One region of the Micromonospora sp. BQ32 genome, then DNA from elsewhere that is predicted to be linked to it. Evidence: riboswitches for the same ligand, from Rfam matches in the RefSeq annotation. Region 1 holds a riboswitch; the other holds the start of a gene.

What was found. A riboswitch is a leader RNA that binds a small molecule or an ion and turns the genes downstream of it on or off. The one in region 1 is predicted to bind thiamine pyrophosphate.
Region 2: it holds a riboswitch for thiamine pyrophosphate, as region 1 does, so the genes downstream of both, thiE (thiamine phosphate synthase) here and AC5L30_RS29505 (ECF transporter S component) in region 1, are expected to answer to the same signal.

What each region holds. Positions count from the first base shown of each region.
Region 1 covers NZ_JCADBI010000021.1:90,089-93,490, forward strand. The annotation lists gene AC5L30_RS29500 (ABC transporter ATP-binding protein) at 1-1,299, opposite strand, end outside; gene AC5L30_RS29505 (ECF transporter S component) at 1,417-2,004, opposite strand; TPP riboswitch at 2,081-2,185, opposite strand; gene AC5L30_RS29510 (alpha/beta fold hydrolase) at 2,293-3,123, shown strand; gene AC5L30_RS29515 (sugar isomerase domain-containing protein) at 3,171-3,402, shown strand, end outside.
Region 2 covers NZ_JCADBI010000013.1:153,253-156,654, reverse strand. The annotation lists gene thiS (sulfur carrier protein ThiS) at 1-172, opposite strand, end outside; gene thiO (glycine oxidase ThiO) at 163-1,320, opposite strand; gene thiE (thiamine phosphate synthase) at 1,314-1,940, opposite strand; TPP riboswitch at 1,935-2,044, opposite strand; gene AC5L30_RS23530 (ThuA domain-containing protein) at 2,358-3,402, shown strand, end outside.

The sequences.
Region 1 (3,402 bases):
CTCCCGCCAGGTCCGCCGGTCCTGGCCGAAGGTGGGTTCGTCGCAGATCAGCAGGCGTGGCGCGGTGGCCAGGGCGGTCGCCACGCTCAGCCGCCGCGCCTCGCCACCCGAGAGGGTGTACGGGTTGGCGGCGGCGAGCCGGGCCAGTCGCAACCGTTCCAGCAGCCCGGCCACCGTCTCCTTGACGGCCCCCTCGGGTTGACCGGTGCGGCGCGGGCCGAGCGCCAGCTCGTCGAAGACCGTGCTGGTGACGAACTGGTGCTCCGGATCCTGAAAGACCGACCCGATCCGTCGCGCCAGCGCGGGCGCCCGCCACCGGTGCGGGGGAGTGCGATGGTCCGCGCCGGCCAACTCGGCGGACGCGGTGACCCGCCCGCTGCCCGGCCGGAGCAGACCGCCGAGCAGCAACGCCAGGGTGGACTTGCCGGCACCGTTCGGTCCGCGTACGGCGAGTGCTTCACCGGCGCGTACGACCAGGTCGGTGCGGCCCAGCCGGGGCGGGAGGCCGAGCCAATCGGCGGTGAGCAACAGCTCCCCGGGGCCGGCGGTGGCCGCCCGGGGCGCGATCGGGTGACCGGGTACCCAGACCCCCTCGGCGGCCAGGGCGGCACCGTGGGCGGCGAATACCGCCTCGGGCGTGCCGTCCGCGCGGACGCCGCCGCCCGGTTCCAGGACGACCACCCGGTCGACCAGCGGAAGTGCCTCGGCGACCCGGTGCTCGACCAGGATCAGCGTGGTGTCGGCGTCCAGAGCGCCGGCCACCGCGTGCCGGACCAGGTCGGCCCCGGCCGGGTCGAGGTTGGCGGTCGGCTCGTCGAGCAGCAGCAGGGCGGGGCGCAGGGCCAGCGCGCCGGCCAGGGCGAGGCGTTGCTGCTCGCCGCCGGACAGCGCCGCGGTGTGGCGGTCGCGGGGATACGGGAAGCCGACCCGGTGCAGCGCCTCGTCCACCCGGGGCCAGATCTCGTCGGCCGGTACTCCCCGGTTCTCCAGCCCGAACGCGACGTCGTCGCCGCAGCGCGCCATCACCAGTTGGGTCTCCGGGTCCTGGAAGACGATGCCGACCCGTTCCCGCCCCTTGCGCGGGTCGAGCCCGTCGATCTCGACGGTCCCCTCCTGCTCGCCGGAGTCCTCGGGAAGCAGCCCGGCCAACGCGCTGAGCAGGGTGCTCTTACCAGCCCCGGAGGGCCCAAGAAGTAAAACTCGCTCCCCGGCCTCGACCCGCAGGTCAACCCCGCGCACCGCCCAAGCGCGTCGCCCAGCGTGCCGCCACCCGAACCCCCGCAGCAGTACCCCGCCCACCAAACCCACCCCCTCCCAGGTTCCGGCCCCCGCCCACCCCGCGTTGATCAAGAGGTTTGCGTCAGAAAATCGCCTTCCGTTGACGCGAACCTCTTGATCAACGCGAGTCGGTGGGGGTCAGATCAGGGCTCGGTCCCGGCCTGCCGGGAAGCGGTCCAGGACGCCGGTGTTGGCCAGGGCCTTCGTCAGCAGCCAGCCGCCGAAACCGGCGATCACGGTGGCGCTGACGATGGTGAGCAGCGCGTACGGGATGCGGTAGTCGGTCAGCGCGTAGTCGACGTTCCAGACGAAGAAGTCGAACAGCGCGGCGCTGAGGCCGGTCAGCGCACCGGCGAGCACCGCGGTCGGCAGCCGGAACGACCGGTACCGGAAGGCGGCGAAGGCCAGCTCGGCGCCGATGCCCTGCACGATCCCCTGCGGGATCACCGTGCCGGCCCACTGACTGCCCAGCAGCGCGGACAGGACCGCCGCCACGGTCTCGCAGTAGAGCGCGGCGCCGGGCTTGCGGATGACCAGCCCACCGATCACCGCCGGCATCAGCCAGACGCCGTAGAGCAGCGTCTGCGCCGGCGGGAAGAAGGCGAACGCGCCCTCGGTGGCGCTCCAGACCAGGCCCCAGGCCCAGAAGATGACGCCGAAGGCGACCGCGATCACCGAGGCGACCACGATGTCGATGGTGCGCCAACGGTTGGTGGTGTTGTCCATGGTTTGCTCCCAGTTCCAAGTGAAGAGAACCAGGAGAAGACGCACGCCGCGTCCGGTGGCACCGGACTGCGGCGCGGCTGGAGGTCGACCGAACTCCCTGCGCTGGCATTACCCAGATCAGGTTCGAGGGTCTGCGGGCGTGCCCGCACTCTCAGCGCTGTGCGCTCCCCTGTCGGATATGAAGTTGTCTCGCTGACGCTAACACCGACCAGGGGCGCGGGCCCAGCAGGGCATCCGCCTGACCTGCGGGAGCGGCCGGCGCGCCGCCGTCTGGGTACGCTTCCGATCATGCGGGTTGACGCGCGAGGCTTCACGTTCGAGGTGACCGTCGGCGGTCCGACGGACGGCGTACCCGTCCTGCTGCTGCACGGTTTCCCGCAGCACAGCGGCGAGTGGGACGACGTGGTGCCGACGCTGCACGCGAGTGGGCTGCGCACGTACGCGCTGGACCAGCGCGGCTACTCACCCGGCGCCCGGCCCTCGGCGGTGGCCGACTACCGGATCCCCGAGCTCGTCACCGACGTGGTGGCGGTGCTCGACGCGCTCGGGCTGGACGCCACTCACCTGGTCGGCCACGACTGGGGCGCCGTCGTGGCCTGGGCGGTTGCCGCCCGGCACCCCGAGCGGGTCCACACGCTGACCGCGGTGTCCGTACCGCACCCGGCGGCCATGGCGCACGCCCTGAGCACCGACGCCCAACAGAAGGCCCGCTCGTCGTACATCGCGCTGTTCCGCAAGCCGGACAAGGCGGAGAAGGTGCTGCTGGCGTGGCACGCCACCGCGCTGCGCAAGCTGCTCGGCGGGGTGGGCGACACGTCCCGGGTGAACCGGTACGCCGACCCGATGCGCCAGCCCGGGGCGCTCACCGCCGCGCTGAACTGGTACCGGGCGATGTCCCGCGCCGACCTGGCCGCCGTCGGCCCGGTCGCGGTGCCCACCACGTACGTCTGGAGCGACCGCGACGTCGCCATCGGCCGGAGCGCCGCCGAGGCGTGCGCGGCGAACGTCACCGGCGACTACCGCTTCGTGCAGCTACCCGGGGTGAGTCACTGGATCCCGGACGCGGCGCCGGCCCCGCTCGCCGAGGCGATCCTGGCCCGAGCCGGCGGAACGGCCTGAGTCGTGCGGGTCAGCGAGGGAAAGCCACATCGAACGACGGAGGACGTATGACGGTGAGTGCCGAGGACTACCTGGCCGTGGTGACCGAGACGATCGGCCGGGTGGCCGCCAGTCAGCGGGAGGCGGTGGGGCGGGCCGCCGACCTGATCGCCGAGGCCGTCCGAGCCGACGGCGTGGTGCACGCGTTCGGCACCGGGCACTCGGAGGCCCTGGCCATGGAGATCGCCGGGCGGGCCGGCGGGCTGGTGCCGACCAACCGGATCGCGCTACGTGACCTGG
Region 2 (3,402 bases), on a different contig from region 1:
CGACCCGGTCACCGTCGCGCAGCGCCCGGGCCGGCCAGCCGGTCCGGGGCACCACCTCGCCGTTGACCGCGACCGCCACCCCACGCGGCTGCGCCACGAGGTCGCGGACCAGGTCCGCCACGGACGCGCCAGCGGGGACGCTGCGCCCGGCCCCGTTCACCGTCAAGTCCACGGGTCCCCCTCCATCGTCGGTTCAGGTCCGCCCAACGCGGCAGCGCCGAAACGGTCGGCCCGGAAGGGCGCGAGCAGCGGGTCGGGTACGCCGCCGAACACCAGATCGGCGATCAGGTCGGCGGTGATCGGGGTGAGCACGATGCCGTGCCGGTGATGCCCGGTGGCGGCCAGGACATCCGGCCGGTCGGGCAGCGGCCCGAGGATCGGCGCGTTGTCCGGGGTGCCCGGGCGGAGCCCGGCGACCGCCTCGACCAGGTCGTACTCGGCCAGTTCGGGCAGCAGGTCGACCCCGGCGCGCAGCAGCCGCTGCACGGCGCCGGCGGTGACCGTCGTGTCGGCGCGCTCCTCGACCGTCGCGCCGAGCACGACCTCACCGTCGGCGCGGGGCACCAGGTAGACGTGCTCGCCGTCGGCGTACCCCCGGATCACGTGCCGGAAGCCCGGCGCGACGCCGTCGGGCGCGCGGAGCCGGAGGATCTGGCCCTTCACCGGCCGCACGGGCAGGCCGGTGAGCGCGGCGGCCCCGCAGCCGGCGGCGACCACGGTGACCGCGGCGTCCACATCGGACAACTGACGGACCGGCTGCGACACGAGCACCGCGCCGGCCCGCTGCACGGCCGTGCGCAGCGCCGGCACCAGCAGCCGGGGGTCGACCTGGTGGTCGGTGGGCGCGAGCGCGCCGCCGCGCACCCGTGGGGCCAGCGCCGGTTCGCGGTCGCGCAGCTCGCTGGGGCGCAGCGGCGTCACGGGCAAACCCAACCCCTGCTGGTACGCCCAGAGCCGGCGCGCCTCGGCCAGGTCGTCGCCGGTGAGCCCGACCATCAGCGTGCCCTCGGTCCGGTACCCGATCTCGACCCCGGTCGTCTCGGTCAGCTCGGCGGCGAACGCCGGCCAGCGCGCGGCGGACGCCAGCAGTAGCCCGGTCAGCTGCCGCTCACCGAAGTACGCCTCGGCCACCGGGGAGAGCATGCCGGCGGCCACCGCCGACGCCCCCGAACCGGGTGCCGGATCGTGCACCGCCACCCGCAGCCCTCGCGCGGTGCAGCGCCAGGCGATCGCCAGGCCGATCGGCCCCGCCCCCACCACTGCCACGTCCGGCCGGACCCGGTCGCTCGACGGCGCTGATGGGGACCGGCCGGTCAGCACGTCAGCGCCTCGATCAGCTCGGCGGTCGCCCGGGCCGGGTCGGCGGCGGCGGAGACGGCACCGACCACCGCCACCCCGTACGCCCCGGCGGCCCGCAGCGCCGGCACCCGGGCGGCGGTCACTCCGCCGATCGCGATGACCGGGACGTCGACGGCGTCGACGACGGCGCGTACCCCGGCGGGCCCGATGGGGTCGGGCAGGCCGGTCTTGGTGTTGGTGGTGTGGCACGGCCCGACGCCGAGGTAGCTGGCGCCCGCCGCGACGGCCTCGCGCGCCGGGCCCGGCGCGCGAGCGGTGGCGCCCAGTACGCCGGTGGGGCCGAGCACCCGGCGGGCGGCGGCGACCGGTAGGTCGTCGGCGCCGACGTGTCCACCGGCGGCGCCCACCGCGAGCGCCACGTGCAACCGGTCGTTGACCAGGCAGGTCGCCCGGTACGAGGCGCAGAGCGCCAGCACCCGCCGGGTCAGGTCGTACGCCTCGCGGTCGGTGGCGGAATCCTCGACCCGGACCTGCACCACCAGGTCGGCGTGGGCCACGGTGAGGGCGGCGCGGACCACGGCGAGTGGGTCGCGACCGGGTCGGGTGTCGGTGATGAGATGCAATCGCCCCAGGGACGGCACGGCAACGCTCCTCCCTGCGCCGGCATTACCCGGATCAGGTTCGACGGTCGGGGGCTGTCAGCCCCCCTCTCAGCCCGGTACACCGGGCTCCCGTGGGTTACTTGCGTGTCACGGTACGACAGATCCGCCGGCCTGCCAAGGCGCGGGGTCGGCGGTGGCCGGCGGGGCCGGGCCTCGCCAGAACGAGCGAGATCGGTGGGGCACTTCATACGGTCCTGTTCGGAATGTCGCCCCCCGTTGCAGAACCGTTACCCGTCCGCATCTTGCCCGACATCGAGCCAGCCGAATTAATTTGTTCAGCGATTCGACAAAATGTTCGGTGGGGACACCCTGGCAGGTGTGACCACCGGCTCCATCAGGGACGGCCTTCGGCGAGCCGACTCCCGCGAGCTCTGTCACTACGACACAGGAGGCGGCGTGTCCCGTTCTCGTCGTGCCCGCGTACCCATCACCGCAACCCTGATCTCCCTGGCCATGGCCTCGACCACCCTGTTCGGCGCGCCCGCCCAGGCGGCCGCCCAGGTTCCCCCACGGGATGCGAAAGCCGCAGCCCCGGTCAGCCAGGTGGCGCCGAAGGCGCCAAAGGCCGCGGCCGATCCCTTCTCCGTCCTCGTCTTCTCCAAGACCGCCGGCTTCCGGCACGACTCCATCCCCACCGGCATCGCCGCCATCCAACAACTCGGCGTCGACAACGGATTCACCGTGGACAACTCCGAGGACGGCGCCGCATTCAACGACGCCAACCTGGCGAAGTACAAGGCGGTGATCTGGCTCTCCACCACCGGCGACGTGCTCAACGCCGACCAGCAGGCGGCGTTCGAGCGCTACGTCAAGGCGGGCGGCGGTTACGTCGGCATCCACGCCGCGTCGGACACCGAGTACAGCTGGGCCTGGTACGGCGACCTGGTCGGCGCGTACTTCGCCAACCACCCGCAGAACCAGCAGGCCACGGTCAAGGTGGAGGACCACGCCCACCCGTCCACGGCCGGGTTGCCGGACCGTTGGTCCCGGTTCGACGAGTGGTACAACTACCAGACCAACCCCCGGCCGGACGTGCACGTGCTGGCCAGCCTGGACGAGAAGAGCTACACCGCCGGTGCCGGCGCGATGGGCGCGGACCACCCGATCGCCTGGTGCCAGGACTACGACGGTGGCCGCTCCTGGTACACCGGAGGCGGGCACACCCGGGAGTCGTACGCGGAGCCCGAGTTCCTCTCCCACCTGCTCGGCGGCATCCGCACCGCGGCCGGTGTCGAGAACGCCGACTGCGGCGCCTCGAAGACCTCGAACTTCGAGAAGGTCGCGCTGGACAGCAACACCAGCAACCCGATGGAGCTGGACATCGCCCCCGACGGGCGGGTCTTCTACATCGAGCGCGACGGTCGCGTGCAGATCGTGAAGCCGGACACCGGCAACACCGTCACCGCCGTCGACCTGGACGTCTTCACCGGTAACGAGGACG